DNA from 4 places in the Mesorhizobium sp. M0045 genome. Region 1 is predicted to be linked to each of the others. Evidence: predicted binding sites of a transcription regulator. Region 1 holds the regulator's gene; each other region holds the start of a gene.
The links. The regulator PhoB, encoded in region 1, activates phosphate uptake and scavenging genes when phosphate is short. The targets are predictions, from matches to a motif close to TGTCATNNANCTGTCAT.
Positions count from the first base shown of each region.

Region 1 (4,783 bases):
AATCTCTTCATCATATCCTCCCTGCGCCGCGTACGGCGTGACTAATTGCTCAACGACCAGCTTGGAAGCTCTAATTTTTTCGAGCCTCGAAAAAATACTGGCCCGATCTCCGGCTGCTGTCAACATCGATTGTGATGGATTTTGATGACTCTGCGAGTTTTTTCGAGCGTCGGAATAAACGATGACAGCGCCACCTGCATCTGACACTATTTGCCGCATCTGACACTATTTGTCGGACATTACCGACGGCTTCCGGTTCATGAGCGGCCGCGGCAACCGGGAGGAAAGCAAAACGATGTCGGTCGGAATCCGCCACGACGATTTGCGCCGGCGCAACCGGGCGATGGTGATCTCGGCGGTGCGCCGGGCCGGCCAGCCATCGCGTACGGAGATCGCAGCCACCACCGGCCTCAGTCATTCAACCATATCGGCGATCTCCTCCGACCTGATACGGGAAGGCATCCTCGCCGAGAGCAAGGCAAGTGAGCCCGTTTCGTTGAAACGCGGTCGTCCGCAGGTCGGCCTCGCCCTCAACCCGGAAGCGGCGGCGGTGCTGACCGTGGTGTTGTCGCTGAATTTCCTGTCGGCCGCCATTATCGACTATGCGGGACAGGTGGTCGCCGAGGAACAGCGCCGGCTGGACACGCTGACCATGCCGCGCGACGAACTGATCCGCGAATGCAGGGCCATCGTCCGGCGCCGGCTTGAGGACCCAGACCTTGACGTCCGCAGTGTCGCCCGCATCGCCCTGGCGATTCAGGGCATTACCGACTCCCCTGCACGCGCCATGCTGTGGTCGCCGATCACGCCGCAGACCGACATCGCCTTTGCCGACATGCTGGAGGACGAATTCGGTATCCCGGCCACGGTGGAGAACGACTGCAATATGATGGCGGTGGCTTTGCGCTGGCGCGATCCGGATCGCTATCGCGACGACTTCATCGCCATCCTGCTTTCGCATGGCATCGGTATGGGGCTTGTGCTGAAGGGCGAACTGTTCACCGGGACGCATTCCTCGGGCGGCGAATTTGGCCACATGATCCATCGTCCGGGCGGAGCGCTCTGCCGTTGCGGGCGGCGCGGCTGCGTCGAAGCCTATGCCGGCAACTATGCCATCTGGCGCAACGCCAGGCAGATGAGCGAAGACAGCGAACCTATCGCCGACGTCAGCGACGCCGACATGCGCGCTCTGGCGGCCCGCGCGCGCGAGAAGGATGGGCCGGAACGCGAGGCCTACCGCAAGGCCGGCGAAGCGCTGGGTTTCGGTCTCGGCTCGCTGTTCGCGCTGATCGATCCAGCACCGGTCGCGATGGTCGGCGCCAGTGCCGCTGCCTTCGATCTGATCGAGCCGGCCTTGCGCAAGGCCATCGCCCAGACCGCCGGTGGCCAGCATTCGGGCTCGATCTCCTTCGACACCGAGCCAAACGAATTGCCGCTGATCCGCGAAGGCTGCGCGATGCGGGCGTTAAGCTTCGTCGACCAGGAGATTTTCGCGCCGGGCGCGCAAATGAGGCCCGGCGTCAGAAGGAACGTCGCCTGACCAGGCGGGTCAATCTTCCCTGATCGCATAGCCGGCGCCGCGGATGGTGCGGATGACATCCGGCATGCGGCCGTTATTGACGGCTTTGCGCAGCCGCCCGACATGCACGTCGACGGTGCGTTCGTCGATATAGATCGTCTCGCCCCAGACATTATCGAGCAACTGGCTACGCGAGAAGACGCGGCCCGGATGCCGCATCATGAACTCGAGCAGCCGGAATTCGGTCGGCCCGAGCCGGATCTCGCTCTTCTTGCGATAAACCCGGTGCGATTCGCGATCGAGCACGATGTCGCCGACCTTCAGCACGCTGGACAGCACTTCCGGCTTGGCGCGCCGCAGCAGCGCCTTGACCCTGGCCATGAATTCCGGTGTCGAAAACGGTTTGACCAGATAGTCGTCGGCGCCGGTCGAAAGACCGCGCACCCGGTCGCTCTCCTCGCCGCGCGCGGTCAGCATGATGATCGGCAGCCGCTCGGTTTCGGGGCGCACGCGCAACCTGCGGCAGAGCTCGATGCCGGAAACCGCCGGTATCATCCAGTCGAGCACCAGAAGGTCGGGCACATTTTCCTGCAAACGGATCTCGGCTTCGTCGCCGCGTGTCACCACCTCGACCTGGTAGCCTTCGGATTCGAGATTGTAGCGGAGCAGCACGCCCAACGGCTCCTCGTCCTCCACCACCATTATGCGTGGTGCGATCATCGGCTGGGCACCCCCATCATGTCACCGGTGCAGGCATTGTCGTTTCGTCCTGCTTCGGACGATTGACCGGCAATTGCTCGCCGGTCAGCACATAATACGCATTTTCGGCGATGTTGGTGACATGGTCGCCGATCCGCTCGAGATTCTTGGCGCAGAACAGCAGATGCGTGCAAGCGGTGATGTTGCGCGGATCTTCCATCATGTAGGTCAACAGCTCGCGGAACACCGACGTGTATTTGACGTCGATGCGCTCGTCGGCGGCGCGCAGCTTGGCCAACGCGGCCGCATCGCCTGCAGCATATTCCTCGATGACGCCCTGCACCTGGATGAGCACTAGCTGCGCCATCGCATCGATGGAATGCGATAGGTCGCGCGGCGTGACGCTGAGGCCGACCGCGCTCACACGCTTGGCGATGTTCTTGGCAAGGTCGCCGATGCGTTCGAGGTCGCCGGCCATGCGGATCGCTCCGACGACATGGCGCAGATCGTGAGCCATTGGCTGGCGCTTGGCGATCAGGGTGATGGCGCGATCGTCCAGTTCGCGTTGACGCGCATCCATGATGGCGTCGTCGGAGACGACGCGTTGCGCCAGCACGTTGTCGGAATTCAACAGGGCCTTGGTCGCCCCGCCGACCATCGAACCGGCGAGGTCGGCCATGTCGCGGATCAGCTTGCTGATCTGCTCGAGATCCTCGTCGAAAGAAGCGACTGTGTGTTCGCCCATGGTCCTGTCCTCATATGCATGATCGGAACGGCTCAGCCGAAGCGGCCGGTGATGTAGTCCTGCGTGCGCTTCTCGCGGGGCGACGTGAATATCTTCTCGGTCCGGTCGAACTCGACCAGTTCACCCAGATACATGAAGGCGGTCTGGCGCGACACGCGCGCCGCTTGCTGCATGTTGTGGGTGACGATGACGATCGTGTAGTCGGCTTGCAGCTCGTCGATCAGTTCCTCGATCTTGGCCGTCGACAGCGGGTCGAGGGCCGAAGCCGGTTCGTCGAGCAGAATGACTTCCGGCTTCACTGCCACGGTGCGGGCAATGCAGAGCCGCTGCTGCTGGCCGCCGGACAGGCTCAAGCCGCTGGCGTTTAGCTTGTCCTTGACCTCGCTCCACAGCGCGGCCCGCTTCAACGCTTGCTCGACGCGGCCGTCCATCTCGGACTTGCCGAGATTCTCGTAGAGCCTGACGCCGAAGGCGATGTTCTCATAGATCGACATCGGGAACGGCGTCGGCTTCTGGAATACCATGCCGATCTTTGTCCTGAGGAGGTTGAGATCCTGCGACCGGTCGAGAATGTTCTTGCCGTCAAGCAGCACCTGCCCCTCGGCGGTCTGTTTCGGGTAGAGCTCGTAGATGCGGTTGAAGACGCGCAGCAGCGTCGATTTCCCGCAACCCGAAGGGCCGATGAAGGCCGTGACGCTGCGCTCGGGCAGCGACAGGCTGATGTCCTTCAGCGCCTTGCTCTGGCCGTAGTAGAAGTTGAGGTTCTTGACCTCGATCTTCGTCTTCTCGGTGACCGTTTCGGTCATCGTCATGTCTGGGGACAACATCTGTGTCATCTGTCCTCTCTGCGTCCGGTAAGGCTGCGGGCGAGGATGCTCAAGCCCAGAACCGTCAGGGTGATTATGAGTGCGCCGGTCCACGCCAGTTGCTGCCATTCCTCGTAAGGGCTGAGAGCGAACTGGAAGATGGTCACCGGCAGGCTGGCCATCGGCGCGTTGATATTGCTGCTCCAGAACTGGTTGTTGAGCGCGGTGAAGAGCAGCGGCGCCGTCTCGCCGGAAATGCGTGCTATCGCCAGCAATATGCCGGTGACGATGCCGGACAATGCGGCGCGGTAGGCGACCGAACGGATCACCACCCAGCGTGGTGCGCCGATCGCGGCACCGGCTTCACGCAACGCGTTCGGCACCAGGTTGAGCATGTCTTCAGTGGTGCGCACGACCACCGGAATGACCAGGATGGCAAGCGCCACGGCGCCGGCAATGGCCGAGAAATGTCCCATTGGCCGCACCATCAATTCATAGACGAACAAGCCGATGATGATCGACGGCGCCGACAACAGGATGTCGTTGATGAAGCGGACGACGGTAGTGATGCGCGAAAAGCGTCCATACTCGGCCATGTAGGTTCCCGCCAGCACGCCGATCGGCGTGCCGACGACAACGGCGATGATCGTCATCAGCAGGCTGCCCGCGATGGCATTGAGCAGGCCGCCGGCCTCGCCCGGTGGTGGCGTCATCTCGGTGAAGACCGCGAACGAAAGCCCGGCTGTGCCCTTGTAGACCAACGCACCGAGGATGAGCGCCAGCCAGGCAAGCCCGATGCCGGCGGCGACGACGCAAAGCGCCATCATCACCGAATTCCTGGCTTTGCGGCGGCTGTGGAGCGATGAGGATGTCGACATCGGTCAGGCTCCCGTACGGGCGTCGATCCGCATCAGCATATAGCGGGCGGCGGCAAGGATCAGGAAGGTGATGACGAACAGGATCAGGCCGAGCGCGACCAGCGAGGAGGTGTAGAGGTCGCCGTCGGCCTCAGTA
Region 1 covers NZ_JAMYUY010000003.1:135,869-140,651, reverse strand. Annotated here, with positions in the region: gene xylF (D-xylose ABC transporter substrate-binding protein) at 1-11, opposite strand, end outside; gene NKJ72_RS05630 (ROK family protein) at 296-1,540, shown strand; gene phoB (phosphate regulon transcriptional regulator PhoB) at 1,550-2,239, opposite strand; gene phoU (phosphate signaling complex protein PhoU) at 2,256-2,963, opposite strand; gene pstB (phosphate ABC transporter ATP-binding protein PstB) at 2,996-3,799, opposite strand; gene pstA (phosphate ABC transporter permease PstA) at 3,796-4,647, opposite strand; gene pstC (phosphate ABC transporter permease subunit PstC) at 4,651-4,783, opposite strand, start outside.

Region 2 (4,783 bases), 270 kb from region 1:
GCAGTAGCGCTTGCCCCTTGATTTTTGGCCGCCAAACCTCGATATCGGGCGCAAATCCACACCATCGAAAATGACGGGAAACGGCGATGAGCGACCAGGCAAAAGACGAACGCGCGCCCGATGAAGCCGAGAAGACCGAGGCTGCCGCGGAGCCAAGGGAAAGCGGCGTCGACAGCGACTATGAAGCGCTTGTGCGGCTTCTGAAGGAAAACGAAGAGCTGAAGGATCGCGCGCTGCGCGTCGCGGCCGACATGGAGAATTTGCGCCGCCGCACCGCCCGCGACGTCCACGATGCGCGTGCCTATGCGGTTGCCAACTTTGCCCGCGACATGCTTTCAGTGTCAGACAATCTGCGCCGTGCTCTGGATGCCATCCCGGAGGAGGCCAAGGCTTCGGGCGATGCCGGTTTCAAGGCGCTGATCGACGGCGTCGAGATCACCGAGCGCGCCATGCTGTCGGCGCTGGAACGTCACGGCGTGAAGAAGCTTGAGCCCGAGGGCGAGAAATTCGATCCGAATTTCCACCAGGCGATGTTCGAGGTGCCCAATCCCGACGTACCGGCCAACACGGTCGTGCAGGTCGTGCAGCCCGGCTATTCGATCGGCGAGCGTGTGCTGCGGCCGGCCATGGTCGGCGTCGCCAAGGGCGGCCCCAAGCATGTGGCGAGCGAAGCGCCGGTGGAGCCGGGGCCGGTGAATGAGCAAGCTGAGAAGGATGCGTAGGTTAGGGGAGTAGGGGATCAGGGATTAACGCTACGTCGGATAAAGTAGAGCAATTGCCTACTCCGGCCGTTACCTTCTCTCCCCTACTGCCCTACTCAGGCAGCAAACCGCTGCGCTTCTCCGCCATAATAATTGACGTAGCGGGCACCGATCTCCTTGACCGGCATCACCACGAACACGTCGACCGTCGAGAATTCACGGTCGATGACGCAGCCGTCGCCGATGCGCGCGCCGACGCGCAGATAGCCCTTGACCAGCGGCGGCATCGCGGCGATCGCCGCCTTGGTGTTGACGGCCTCGATCGGCATCAGGTCCATGGAACAATAGCGCCCGGCGACGGCGCGCACGTCCCAGGATGAATTCGTCCGGCAGTGGTGGGCAAGATAGGTCAGCGCCTCCGCATGTGCCGCCGGCACGGTGCCGTGGAACGACGCGCATCCGGTCATCACGCCGATGCCGTAATGGTTGATATAGGCCCAGATGCCTTGCCACAGCGCCTCGATGGTGCGCTTCGAGCGGTATTCCGGCAGAACACAGGAGCGGCCGAGCTCGAGGAAACGCTGGCCGGGATGCCGCGCGATCAGCTTGGTCAGCTCGAATTCGCCTTCGGAATAGAAGCCGCCGGCCGCCGCGGCAATCTCCTGCCGCAGCAGGCGGTAGGTGCCGACGATGCGGCGATGCTCGGGGCCGGAAAGCGAAGTATCGAACACAAGCAGATGATCGCAGAGGGGATCGAAGCGATCGGCATCGCGGCGGTCCTGCATCTGGAACAGGTCCTTCCTGGCACCAAGCTCGTCGTAGAACACCCGGTAGCGCACTTCCTGCGCGGCAGCGATCTCGGCCTCGTTGCGGGCGAGCCGCACTTCGAGATTGCCGATGCGGCCGAGCGATGCGCCTTTTATGACGGCATCGGCGTTCCGGCCGACGAGCAAAGGCCCGCTGGCGTTCGGCCGAGCATCACATTCCGGCATGACTGTATGCACGAGTGATTCTCCTTCGAGCCATCCCTCTTGGCACGGGGATACGGTGTAGGTGCAACAGGATTGTGACAGTACCGTGATACGGCTCTGCGGGCAATACTTCGTCGGCTGGGTAATCTATCAACCGTCTATGTTGTGCCTCAGGCGGCCACTTGCCCCTCGACGGCATGAACCAGGGCATCGGGGTCGAGCGGCTTGGTGACGAAGCCGCTGGCACCGTGAGCGAGCACGGCATGGCGGGTCTTTTCCTGGCTGTCGGCCGACAGCACCATGATCGGCACCGGCGGCACCGCGGTCTCCTCCTCATGGCGGCGGATGGCGGCGATGGCGTCCAGGCCGTCCATGACAGGCATGTGCAAGTCCATCAGCACCACGTCGTAGCGGTGCTTGTGGCCGGTGCTGATGACCGCCTCGACCGCGGCCTTGCCGTTGCCGACCACTTTCACGCGATGCCCGGCCTTCAGCAGCGTGGCGCGGGCCAGCATGGCATTGATGTCGTTGTCCTCGGCGATCAGCACCGACAGGCCCTGCTGGCGGGCGCCAATGGCATGCCCGGCCTGCGCGCCGCGCCTTTGCAGTTGCGGCTCGGCGATGACCGGTGCATGGCTGGTCAAAAGCACGCGCAGCAGTGTCTCGCCGCGCACCGGCCTCGCCAGGAAGGTGGCGTAACCATTGGCACGGAACTCGCCAAGCATGCCGCGGTCGGTCGGCGCGATCAGCGTCACTGCCTCGCACTCGGCAAATCCGCTCTGGCGCAGGCGCCTGAGCAGCCTGCCGTCGCTTTGCTCCATGGCAGCATCGATCAGCAGCACGTCACAGCCCTCGGCGAAAGCGGTGGCCTGGGCGGCGGCGGTGGCCAGATCGACCGTGCCGCCATTGGCGCGAATGGTGCGGGCGATGGCTTCGGCCTCGACCGGGTTCTTCGACACGATCACCGCATGCCGGCCCGACAGCGGGTTCTCGCGGATCTGCGGCGCCTCGACGGCGGAAATAGCGGGAATCTCGAAGACGAATTCAGATCCCTGGCCAAGGCGGCTCGAAACAGAGATGGTGCCGCCCATGGCGGTCACCAGGCGCTTGGAAATGGCAAGACCGAGGCCGGCACCGCCATGCGCACGGGTCGAGGTGCCGTCAGCCTGTTCAAAGTCCTCGAAGATACGCTCCATGTCCTCCTCGCGCAGACCGGGGCCGGTGTCGGTGATGGTGAAGCGGATGCGGTCGGTGGTTTCGGTGCGGACGCGGGCGATGCTTGCCAGGACGCCGCCGCTGTCGGTGAACTTGACGGCGTTGCCGATGAGGTTGAGCAGCACCTGCCTGACCCTGCCGGGGTCGGCGGTGATCAGCTGCGGCACGTCGGGTTCGACATGACAGCCGAGGCCGATATCCTTGGCAAAAGCCCGCGCCGCCAAAAGCTCGACGACATTGTCGGCGATCTCACGCACCGACATCGGCTGCGGTTCGGGGTCGAAGCGGCCGGCCTCGATCTTGGAGTAGTCGAGCAGGTCCTCGATCAGCGCCAGCAGCGCGCTGGCCGAGGTCGAGATGGCGCCGACATAGGTCCGCTGCTCGGGCGAAAGGCTAGTGTCGGCGAGAAGCCGGGCCATGCCCATGATGCCGTTCATCGGCGTGCGGATCTCGTGGCTGACGGTGGCGAGGAAACGCGATTTGGCCTGGCTCGCATATTCGGCCCGCTCGCGGGCGGTGATCAGCGAGGATTCGGCGCGCTTGCGGGCGGTGATGTCGCGGGCGATGGCGCGATGCGAAACGGCGCCGCTGTCCTTGTCGCGCACCGACAGCTCGATCCAAGAGAACCAGCGTGGACCGTCCGGCGTGCGAATGGCGACGTCGGTGGAACTCAGGCATTCATGGTCGGAAAAGGCGGCGTCGGGGACGATTCCGACATCGATGCCTAGTTCGGCCAGGGTCTTGCCGGCCAACTCGCGCTGGTCGGTTTCGACAAGGTCGGCGAAAACCTTGTTGGCGTAGACGATGTGGCCGTCGCGGTCGCGGTGGACGACGAGATCGCCGAGTGCATCGATCAGACCGCGAAAGCGCTCCTCGCTCTCCCGCATCTCCCACATGCGGTCGGCCAGCGTCTCGATTTCGGCGCGGCTGCGGGCGGTGGTGGCATCGAGCAGGGCCACCGCGCGGCGCTCGGTGCGCCTGTTGCGCAGATGCATGGCGAGCCCGGCCATGGCTGTCGCCAAAAGGCCGATGGTGATGAAGATCGGCGCTCCGGTCAAATGCGACAGGCCCGCCAGCACGACGATGGCGACCAGCGTCAGGAAGGACAGGCCTTCGCGGTTGGCGTCGGGTAATTCCGGCGCCAGCGGTGGCGCGGCGACAAGCTGCCGTGCTGGCGCCTCGGGGGCCGGCCCGTCGGCCCGTTCGGCTGGTTCCGCCGCTCTGATGCCGGGTTCCGCAATCATACGGAACTCCTGCCAGACAGAGCTTATCGAAGGTTGTGATTGATCGTTCGAATTTTAGCGGTCGCGCTCTTTTTCCCCGGGGGCTCACATGTCCACCACCACACGGCCGCGGATCTTGCCCTCGACGATGTCATGCGCGGAGCCGATGATGCCGTCGAAGCCGATGCTCGTCGACAGACTGGCAAGCTTTGCGTGATCGAGATCGGTGCCGATGCGGCGCCAGGCCTCGAGGCGGACCGCCTTGGGTGCCATCACCGAATCAATGCCGAGCAGCGAGACACCGCGCAGGATGAACGGGGCGACGCTGGCCGGCAGGTCCATGCCGCCGGCGAGGCCGCAAGCGGCGACGGCGCCGCCATAGGAGGTCATCGACAGAACGTTGGCCAGCGTGTGGCTGCCGACGGCATCGACGCCGCCGGCCCAGCGTTCCTTGGCGAGCGGTTTTGCCGGCTGGGCAAGCTCGTCGCGTGAAATCACTTCCGCGGCGCCGAGGTCGATCAGATAGGGGCTTTCGGTAGCGCGGCCGGTCGAGGCAATGACGTGATAGCCGAGGCTGGACAGGATCGAGATCGCGACCGAGCCGACGCCACCGGCAGCGCCGGTCACCACCACCGGACCACGATCGGGCACGATGCCGTGGCGCTCCAGCGCG
Region 2 covers NZ_JAMYUY010000003.1:402,051-406,833, forward strand. Annotated here, with positions in the region: gene grpE (nucleotide exchange factor GrpE) at 87-722, shown strand; gene olsB (l-ornithine N(alpha)-acyltransferase) at 818-1,693, opposite strand; gene NKJ72_RS06985 (PAS domain-containing hybrid sensor histidine kinase/response regulator) at 1,843-4,131, opposite strand; gene acuI (acrylyl-CoA reductase (NADPH)) at 4,216-4,783, opposite strand, start outside.
Region 2: a site for PhoB is predicted at 1,757-1,773, ahead of olsB (l-ornithine N(alpha)-acyltransferase). Genes of this name have one in related genera too.

Region 3 (4,783 bases), 210 kb from region 1:
GGACGGATATGAGCACCGAGGCGATCGCTGCCGAAAGGCCGAAACGCAACTACAACGCCCTTTTCGGGCTGACACTGCTGGCGCTGCTGGTTCTTTTGTGGGTCATCCTGTCGGTGGCGACGCCGAGCTTCGCCTCGGCCAACAACATCTCCAACCTGTTGCGGCAAGGGTCGATGATCGCCATCCTGGCGGTCGGCCAGACCTTCGTCATCATCACCGGCGGCATCGACCTTTCCGTCGGCGCCGTGGTCGGCTTCGCCACCGTCATCGTCGCGATGCTGATCAACGCCGGAACACCGGTTTTCCTGGCCATCCTGATCACCTTGCTGGTCGGCGTCGCCATCGGCATGTTCCACGGCTTCGGCATCGTCAAGATGGGCCTGCCGCCCTTCATCATCACCCTGGCGACGCTGACCTCGCTGCGCGGCATCGGTCTGTTGATGACCAACGGCAACTCGATCTCGATCAACAACGACGCCTTCCAGACGTTCTCGCGCAGTTCCTTCCTCGGCGTCCCCAATCTGTTCTGGATGGTGATCCTGGTCGGCATCCCGGCCTACATCTTCCTGCACCACAGCCGCTGGGGCCGCTATCTGTTCTCGGTCGGCTCCAACGCCGAGGCGTCGCGCCTGTCAGGCGTCAACGTCCAGCGCACCATCTACATGGCCTACACGCTGTCGGGGCTGTGTGCGGCATTCGTCGGCGTGCTGCTTGCCTCGCGCATCGGCATCGGCAATCCGACACAAGCCGAGGGCTGGGAATTGCAGGCGATCGCCTCCTCGGTGATCGGCGGCACCTCGCTGTTCGGCGCTGTCGGCTCAGTTCACGGGCCGCTGCTCGGCGCCTTCATCCTTGCCACCATCAACAACGGCGCCAATCTGCTCAACGTCAACGCCTTCTGGCAGCGCATCATCACCGGCGTGCTGATCATCGTCATCGTCTATTTCGACGGGCTGCGCCGCCGCGGCAAATAGACCGCCTCCCCACAACCGCCGGCCTCGCGACAGCAGAGCCGGCGGTGCCATGAACCGACTGGATTGAAGCATGAAAGCCGTCGTCTGCCGCTCGCCCGGCGAACTTGTCCTCGAAGATCGTCCGGCGCCTGGCGCGCCCCCGGCCGGCTGGGCGCTGGTCGCCGTCAGCCATGTCGGCATCTGCGGCACCGACTATCACATCTTCGAAGGCAAGCACCCGTTCCTCGCCTATCCCCGCATCATGGGCCACGAAGTTTCCGGCACCGTGATCGAGGTTGGGGAGGGCGTCGATCTGGCAATCGGCGAACCGGTGGTCGTCAATCCCTATCTCGCCTGCGGCAAATGCATCGCCTGCCGGCAAGGCAAGCCGAATTGCTGCGTTAAGATCGAGGTGCTCGGCGTCCACCGCGACGGCGCCATGTGCGAGCAAATTCTGGTGCCGGCGCAAAATCTCTATCCGGCAAACGGCTTGTCGCTGGCCGATGCTGCTGCCGTCGAATTCCTGGCGATCGGCGCGCATGCCGTGCGGCGCTCGCTGGCTGATCCAGGTGCGCGCACGCTGGTCATCGGCGCGGGCCCCATCGGGCTCGGCACGGCGCTGTTCGCCCGCATCGCCGGGCTCGACGTGACGCTGCTCGACATGAGTGCGGAGAGGCTGAGTTTCGCCGAAAGCGAACTCGGCTTCGCGACCCTCGACGGCTCGCAGGGCGCTGCTGCGGACCTGGTGCGGCAAGCAACCGACGGCGATGGCTTTGACATGGTTTTCGATGCCACCGGCAACACCCAGTCGGTGCAGTCGGCCTTCGCCCATGTCGCGCATGGCGGGGCGCTGGTCCTGGTCAGCGTCGTCAAGGACGACATCGCCTTTTCCGATCCCGAATTCCACAAGCGCGAGATGATGCTGATCGGCAGCCGCAACGCGCTGCGTGCCGATTTCGACCATGTCGCCGCCTCGATCCGCAACGGCGCGGTGCCGTTGGCAAAGCTCGTCACGCACCGCACGACGCTTGGCGAAACGCCGCACGATCTTGCCCGCTGGGCGCATGAGAAGTCCGGCCTGATCAAGGCGGTTATCCAGGTCGGATGATGCCAGGGCTGGCGCATCTCAGAGCGCCGATAGTTTGAGCTCGATCCGCTCGGCCGGGAAGCGCGACTCCGAAAACTGGATCGGCTGACCGTCGGGCGTGACGTTAACGGCGACCGTCACCAGCACGATGGCGCCGGGCTGCAGGTCGAGGTCCGCAAGGTCGGCGGCATCCGCATGGCGCGCCGACAGCACCGTCGATTGCCGCAGATAGTCGTCAATGCCGAAACGTGCCAGCGATGCGGTGATCGAACCGGTTTCCGCCATGGCAGCATCGATGCCGGCAAAGCGCCTGGCATCGAACCAGCCGGCAGCGCGGGACACCGGCATTCCATCGGCTTCGCCGCGCGTTTCCAGACGTATCACGTCGGCCCCCTTTGCAAGGCCTAAGCTCTCTGCCACACGACGGTTGGCAGGCTCGACCGATGATGCAAGCAAGGTGATATGCCGCTCGGACGCCTGTCCTTGCAATCCTTCGGAAAAGCGGGTGCGGGCGCCGATCGGATATGACAGCCGCCTGCGCGACAGCACGAAGGTGCCGCGCCCCTGCTCTGCCCTGAGCACACCCTCCTGCACCAGCGCTGCAATGGCGCTGCGGACGGTGTGGCGGTTGACGCCATAGCGCTCGGCAAGTGCCACCTCCGGCGGCAACGCCGCATTTTCGGGAAAATCGCCGACGGCAATCGAATGCAGGATCTGATCGGCGATCTGCCGCCACAGCGCGACACCGCTGCGCCGCTCGATGCTGTTGGCTTGTCCGATCATTTTCTGCCCCAACCTTTGCGCCCCCTCTTCTCGCCCTGTCATGCACCCGTCATAGACACGCATTAGATAATAGGTATAATTTGTATAATTGTCTATATCAATAGACAAGTGTCGATGCAAGGGAGTGTTAACCATGCGAGGACAGGAAGCGCGCGATCAGGCTGAGCGCAAGGCCGTTATGACAACGCTGGCGCAATCGACCGGCGACGATATCGTCCGTCTGTGGAACGAAGCCGGCCTGCCTTCTGAGGCGGAACTCCTGCGCGGCCCCGAAACCGGCCTGGTGACCGTGCGTGGCCGCATCGGTGGCGGCGGCGCGCCGTTCAACGTTGGCGAGGCGACGGTCACCCGCGCCACCGTCAGGCTCGCCTCCGGACAGGTCGGCCACTGCTATGCGCTCGGCCGCGACAAGCAGAAGGCAAGGCTGGCGGCAATCGCCGACGCGCTCTGGCAGGACCCGGCTCACCGCAACGAGGTCGAGGCCAGGCTCGTCGCGCCCTTGCGGGCGGCACTGGCCAAGGCCCGTGACCAGCGCCGCGCCGAGACGGCGGCGACCAAGGTCGATTTCTTCACCATGGTACGCGGAGAAGACTGATGGACATCGCAACCCAAGCGATCGAAGGCGGCTTTGCCGATCCGGTGTTCGACGCCCAGACGGTCTTCCGCGCAGTGATGGACGCGATGGCGCGGCCGGGCACACTGCAGCCCCTGCCGGTCTTTACCCATCCACCGACGCCGCTGTCAGCCACCGCGGGCGCCATTGCGCTGGCGCTGTGCGATAACGACACGCCGCTCTGGCTCGACCCCGCCTTGCAGGCTTCAGCGACGGTGAAATCCTGGCTTGGCTTCCATACCGGCGCGCCGCTGGCCAACACATCGGCCGACGCGCATTTCGCGCTGATCGCCACCCCGGCCGAGATGATGGCGCTCGACGGGTTTTCGCAAGGCACCCAGGATTATCCCGATCGCTCCACGACGCTGATCCTCGAGGTCAGCGATCTTGTCTCCGGCGCTCCGCTGCTGCTCGAAGGCCCGGGCATCGAGAAGACGGCGACGATCGCGCCGGCGCAAATGCCGCGCCATTTCGTCGAGCAATGGAAGCAGAACAACCAGCGCTTTCCGCGTGGCGTCGACATCATCCTCGCCACGTCCGAAGCAATTGCCTGCCTGCCGCGCACGACGCGCATCAAGATGATGGAGGCATAGGATGTATGTCGCGGTAAAGGGTGGCGAAGCGGCCATTCGCAACGCCCACAAACTGCTCGCCGACCGCCGGCGCGGCGATCGTTCGGTGCCCGCACTTCGCCTCAACCAGATCGTCGAGCAGCTGGCGCTCGGCGTCGACCGGGTGATGAGTGAAGGTTCGCTCTACGACACGGAATTGGCGGCACTCGCCATCGTCCAGGCGCGCGGCGACATGATCGAGGCGATCTTCCTCATTCGCGCCTACCGCACCACGCTGCCGCGCTTCGGCTACACCAGGGCGGTCGACACCGGCACGATGCTGGTCGAGCGGCGCGTGTCGGCCACCTACAAGGACCTGCCCGGCGGCCAGTTGCTCGGCCCGACTTTCGACTACACCCACCGGCTGCTCGATCCCGAGCTTGCTGCAGGCGGCGAAGTCGCCGAGCCGGAGCAGCGTGCCGGCGAAGCGGAAGCCATGCCGCGCGTGTCGGCGATCCTCGCCCGCGAGGGCCTGATCGAATCCGACGGCGACATGCCTGAAGATCATGTCCCCGGCGACATCACCCGCGAGCCGCTCGAATTCCCGATGGCGCGCGACATCCGCCTGCAGGCGTTGTCGCGCGGCGATGAGGGGTTTTTATTGGCGCTCGGCTATTCCACCCAGCGCGGCTATGCGCGCAACCATCCCTTCGTCGGTGAGGTCCGTATCGGTGAGGTCGAGCTGGAGCTCGACGTGCCGGAACTGCCTTTCGCAGTGCCGCTCGGCAGTATCCGC
Region 3 covers NZ_JAMYUY010000003.1:348,543-353,325, reverse strand. Annotated here, with positions in the region: gene NKJ72_RS06760 (sugar ABC transporter ATP-binding protein) at 1-12, shown strand, start outside; gene NKJ72_RS06755 (ABC transporter permease) at 9-974, shown strand; gene NKJ72_RS06750 (zinc-binding alcohol dehydrogenase family protein) at 1,045-2,061, shown strand; gene phnF (phosphonate metabolism transcriptional regulator PhnF) at 2,080-2,823, opposite strand; gene phnG (phosphonate C-P lyase system protein PhnG) at 2,957-3,418, shown strand; gene phnH (phosphonate C-P lyase system protein PhnH) at 3,418-4,029, shown strand; gene NKJ72_RS06730 (carbon-phosphorus lyase complex subunit) at 4,031-4,783, shown strand, end outside.
Region 3: a site for PhoB is predicted at 2,860-2,876, ahead of phnF (phosphonate metabolism transcriptional regulator PhnF). Genes of this name have one in related genera too.

Region 4 (4,783 bases), on a different contig from region 1:
ATGCGCCTCGATCATCGCCAGCACCGCCGCAAGGTGGCCTTGCGCGCGCTTCAGGCGCTTTATGATGGAAGGATGCGAAGCGTGGAGGTGATCTGACATGCCTCTGCATATCCTCCCCGGGAGGATACGCGTCAAGCTTTAAGTCAGCTGTGCAATTTCCGGAGAGGCTTCACCTTGAACATTGCTTGGTCTACGCGTTCCCCATGAAGAAGCTTGCTCGTTTTCTCGGCCTGCTGGTCGTTGCAGCAGTCCTTGCGGTGGCGCTGGGCACGCTGCTGCCGCGCCCGCTCTGGCCGGCGGCCGCTGCCGATCCGATCGGCGCAAGCCACCGCATCCTGGTGCTGAAAAACCCGATCCACACCGACATCGCCATCCCGGTCGACGACGATGTGCGCCGGCGCTTCCACTTCCTGGTCGATGCCGGCATTCCGGCCGACATGGCGGAGGTCCGCTACATCGTCTTGGGCTGGGGCGGCCGCGCCTTCTATCTCGAGACGCCGACCTGGTCGGAACTGAAGGCAGTGCCGGTGATGAAGGCGCTGACCGTCGATGCCTCGGTGATGCATGTCGACATTTCAGGCGAAATCGCCGAGCCGCATCCCGACGTCGCCGGCTTCGACGTAAGTGAGGAACGCTTGGCGGCGCTGCTCGATTTCATTGCGGCGAGTTTTCAGCAGGGACCGAACGGGGCCATGTCGATCGAGAATGCGGCCTATTCCCGTTTCGATCGTTTCTTCGAAGCCAATGGCCATTTCAACGCGCTGGTCGGCTGCAACACCTGGGCGGCGGCGGCACTGCGCGCCGCCGGCCTGCGCACCGGCTGGTGGAACCCGCTGCCGGCCTCGCTGAGCCTGTCGATGCGGCTTTACAATTGACAAGCCTCCGATGACTTAGGACCGCCGAGCGTCCGCCCGCCAGCCGTAGAGCCAGTCGAGATCAGCGGCGAGTTTTTCGGGTGAGCGCATCGCCAGGAACAGGTTGCGGGCCATCGCCACCGGCCCGGCCGCATGCCAGGCGAGGCGGTTGATGGCGCCGCGGCGGGCGACCTGGGCTACGCGCGGCCGCCGCGCCTGTTCCCAGGCGACAAGCGCGCTGCTGAGGTCGGCAGGCGAGGTGGCAACGAAACCGGCAAGGGTTACCGCGTCCTCGATCGCCATCGCCGCTCCCTGTGCGGCAAACGGCGTCATCGCATGCGCCGCATCGCCGATCAGCGCTATGCCCTGCGGCGTCGTCCACCGCCGCCGCTCGACGGTATGGATCGGCCATGCCGTCCATGGCGCGGCCTCGCTCGCCAGACGGACCAGCGCCGGCGCGGTACCGCGCATGGCGTTGGCGAGGATGGCGGGGTCGGCATGCCCCGACCAGCTCTCGGCGATGCGCTCGCCCTTGGTGAAGGCCGCAAGGTTGAAGACCGCGCCACGGCTGACCGGATAGGCGACCATATGGAAGCCTGGATAGAGGAATGTGGTAACGCAATCGGGCGCACCGATCACCCTGAAGGCTTGTCCGGCGAGGCTGTCCGCGGCCACCGTTGCGCGCCAGGCAAGCTCGCCCGAGAAGCTGCTTCTCCGGAAATCGGCCCCCTCGCGGGCGAGCGTTTCTCGCACCGACGACCAGACGCCATCGGCTCCGACCAGCAACGATGCTTCGGCTTCGATGGTCGTGCCGGCAATCTCGACTGTTGCGGTGATGCCATTCGGTCCGGTTGCGACGCCGCCGACGCGGGCACCAGTGACAAGCTCGACCTCGGACCGCTCGGCTATCCGCTCCATCAGCGCTGACTGCAGATCGGCACGGTGGGCGACGAGATAGGGTGCTCCCCAGCGCGTTTCAGCCACCTGGCCAAGCGGTACGCGCGCCAGCTCGCGAAGCGTGACGGCATCCTTGAGCACGACCGCCTCCGGCCGCACCGCCGTCGGCAGCAGCCGATCGAGTACGCCGAATTGTCGAAGGATGCATGTCGCGTTGGGTGAAAGCTGGATACCGGCGCCGGCAGCCTCGAGATGCTGCGCCTGTTCGAACAGTTTTATCCGATAGCCGCGCTCGGCAAAGGCCAGTGCCACGGTCAGCCCGGCGACGCCCGCCCCGGCGATGACCACCTGCCGGGACTGCGTTTCTCGCATCAGGCTTGTCGCGGAAGAATCAGGCGGCCTGGTCGATATAGAGGCAGCCTGGCGGCTGCGTTTCCAATGCCTTCAGCTTGGGCGAATAGCGATAGAGCGTCGAGCAATAGGGGCAGACTTTTTCATTGTCGTCGCCCATATCGAGAAATACATGCGGATGGTCGAAAGGCGGATTGGCGCCGGTGCACATGAATTCCTTGACGCCGATGTCGATTGCCGGATAGCCCGCATCGTTCTGGAAATGGGGAATGGAACCGCCTGCCATCGTCGTCTCCTGATCTTGTCGATTGCATCTGGATCATAACCCATCTCTTTGCAAGATCGATGAAATGAAACTGTCGCAAAAGCCTGTCAGAGGATAAGTTGAGCCGGTTAAGGCTGTGGTCGTCGAACGGTGTGGGAAGAGCGGAAACCATGAACGAACTGAAGCCGGTCCAGAACGAATTCATCACCGTCGAGGCCGCGAGCCGCGAAGGCGGCAATCCCGACCGCTTCGTCAATCGCGAGTTTTCCTGGCTGCAATTCAACCGGCGCGTGCTCGAGGAATCGCTGAACGCAAATCATCCGCTGCTCGAGCGCGTGCGCTTTCTGTCGATATCGGCCGCCAACCTCGACGAGTTCTTCATGGTCCGCGTCGCCGGTCTTGCCGGCCAGGTGCGCGAGGGCATCGTGCTGAAGAGCCCGGATGGGCGCACTCCCGAGCAGCAGCTCGAACAATTGCTGCGCGAGGTCGAGCGCCTGCAGGAGGACCAGCAGAACAGCCTTTCGGCGCTGATGCTGCTGCTCGACAAACAGGGCATCGAAAGCATCACCCGCGATGCGCTGACCAAGGACGAGAAGACCTGGCTCGAGGACCATTTCCAGGAGCAGGTATTTCCGGTCCTGACCCCGCTGTCGATCGACCCGGCGCATCCGTTCCCGTTCATTCCCAACCTCGGTTTCTCGATGGCGCTGCAATTGCGCCACCGCAAGAACGGCGAGGAAATGAGCGCGCTTTTGCGCCTGCCGGTGGCGCTGAGGCGCTTCATCCGCTTGCCGGATCGCAAGCATCATGTCCGCTTCATTCCACTCGAAGAGGCGGTCAGTCTCTATATCGGCAAGCTGTTCCCCGGCTATGAGGTCAAGGGCTCCGGCACGTTCCGCATTATCCGCGACAGCGATATCGAGGTCGAGGAAGAATCAGAGGATCTGGTGCGGCTGTTCGAGACGGCGCTGAAGCGGCGACGCCGCGGCTCGGTCATCCGCATCGAGTTCGACAGGTCGATGCCGGCCGAATTGCGCGATTTCGTCGCCGGCGAGCTCGGCGTCTCGGCCAGCCGCATCAGCGTGCTCACCGGTCCGCTGGCGCTCAGCCAGATATCGGAGATCGTCGCCGTCGCCCGCGACGATCTGAAGTTCACGCCGTACAATCCGCGCTTTCCCGAGCGCATCCGCGAGCATGGCGGCGACTGTTTTGCCGCGATCCGCGAGAAGGACATCATCGTCCACCACCCTTACGAATCCTTCGACGTGGTGGTGCAGTTTCTGCGCCAGGCAATGGCCGACCCGGAAGTGGTGGCGATCAAGCAGACGCTCTACCGCACCTCCAACGACAGCCCTATCGTACGCGCGTTGGTCGACGCCGCCGAGGCCGGCAAGTCGGTGACCGCCCTCGTTGAGCTCAAGGCGCGCTTCGACGAGGAGGCCAACATCCGCTGGGCGCGCGACCTCGAGCGCGCCGGCGTCCAGGTCGTCTTTGGCTTTCTCGAACTGAAGACCCACGCAAAGATGTCGCTGGTCGTGCGGCGCGAGGACGGCAGGCTGCGCAATTACGTGCATCTGGGCACCGGCAACTACCACCCGGTCACCGCCCGCATCTACACCGATCTGTCCTTCTTCACCACCGACCCGACAATCGCGCGCGATGTCGCCCAGTTGTTCAACTTCATCACCGGCTATGCCGAGCCGGCCGAGCAGATGCGGCTGGCCATCTCGCCGTTCACGCTGCGCGACCGCATCCTCCAGCACATTTCGGATGAGATCAGCCACGCGCTGGAGGGCAGACCGGCCCGCATCTGGATGAAGATGAACGCCTTGGTCGACCCGATCGTCATCGACGCGCTCTACGATGCCAGCCGCGCTGGCGTCGAGATCGATCTCGTCGTGCGCGGCATCTGCTGCCTGAGACCGCAGGTGCCCGGCCTATCGGAGAACATCAGGGTGAAGTCGATCGTCGGCCGCTTCCTCGAGCACAGCCGCATCTATTGCTTCGGCAACGGCCACGGCTTGCCCTCGGACGGGGCGATTGTCTACATCTCCTCGGCCGATCTGATGCCGCGCAATCTCGACCGCCGCGTCGAGACCATGGTGCCGATCACCAATCCAACTGTGCATGAGCAGGTGCTCGGCCAGATCATGCTCGGCAACATCATGGACAACCAGCAAAGTTTCGACGTATTGGCTGATGGAACCTCCCGGCGCGTCGTGCTGGAGGAGGGCGAGGAACCGTTCAACGCGCAGGAATATTTCATGACCAATCCGAGCCTGTCCGGACGGGGCGATGCGTTGAAGTCGCATGCGCCCAAGCGCATCGCGCAGTTCAAACGCCGCAAGAAACAGAACGCAGCGACGGGCTGATGATTTCAGCGTCCCAGGGCCGGCTCCAGGACCGCCGACCGCTG
Region 4 covers NZ_JAMYUY010000014.1:114,931-119,713, forward strand. Annotated here, with positions in the region: gene NKJ72_RS21580 (metal-sensing transcriptional repressor) at 1-99, opposite strand, end outside; gene NKJ72_RS21585 (TIGR02117 family protein) at 204-875, shown strand; gene NKJ72_RS21590 (FAD-dependent monooxygenase) at 891-2,123, opposite strand; gene NKJ72_RS21595 (zinc-finger domain-containing protein) at 2,143-2,388, opposite strand; gene NKJ72_RS21600 (RNA degradosome polyphosphate kinase) at 2,538-4,739, shown strand; gene ppx (exopolyphosphatase) at 4,739-4,783, shown strand, end outside.
Region 4: a site for PhoB is predicted at 2,449-2,465, ahead of NKJ72_RS21600 (RNA degradosome polyphosphate kinase). Genes of this name have one in related genera too.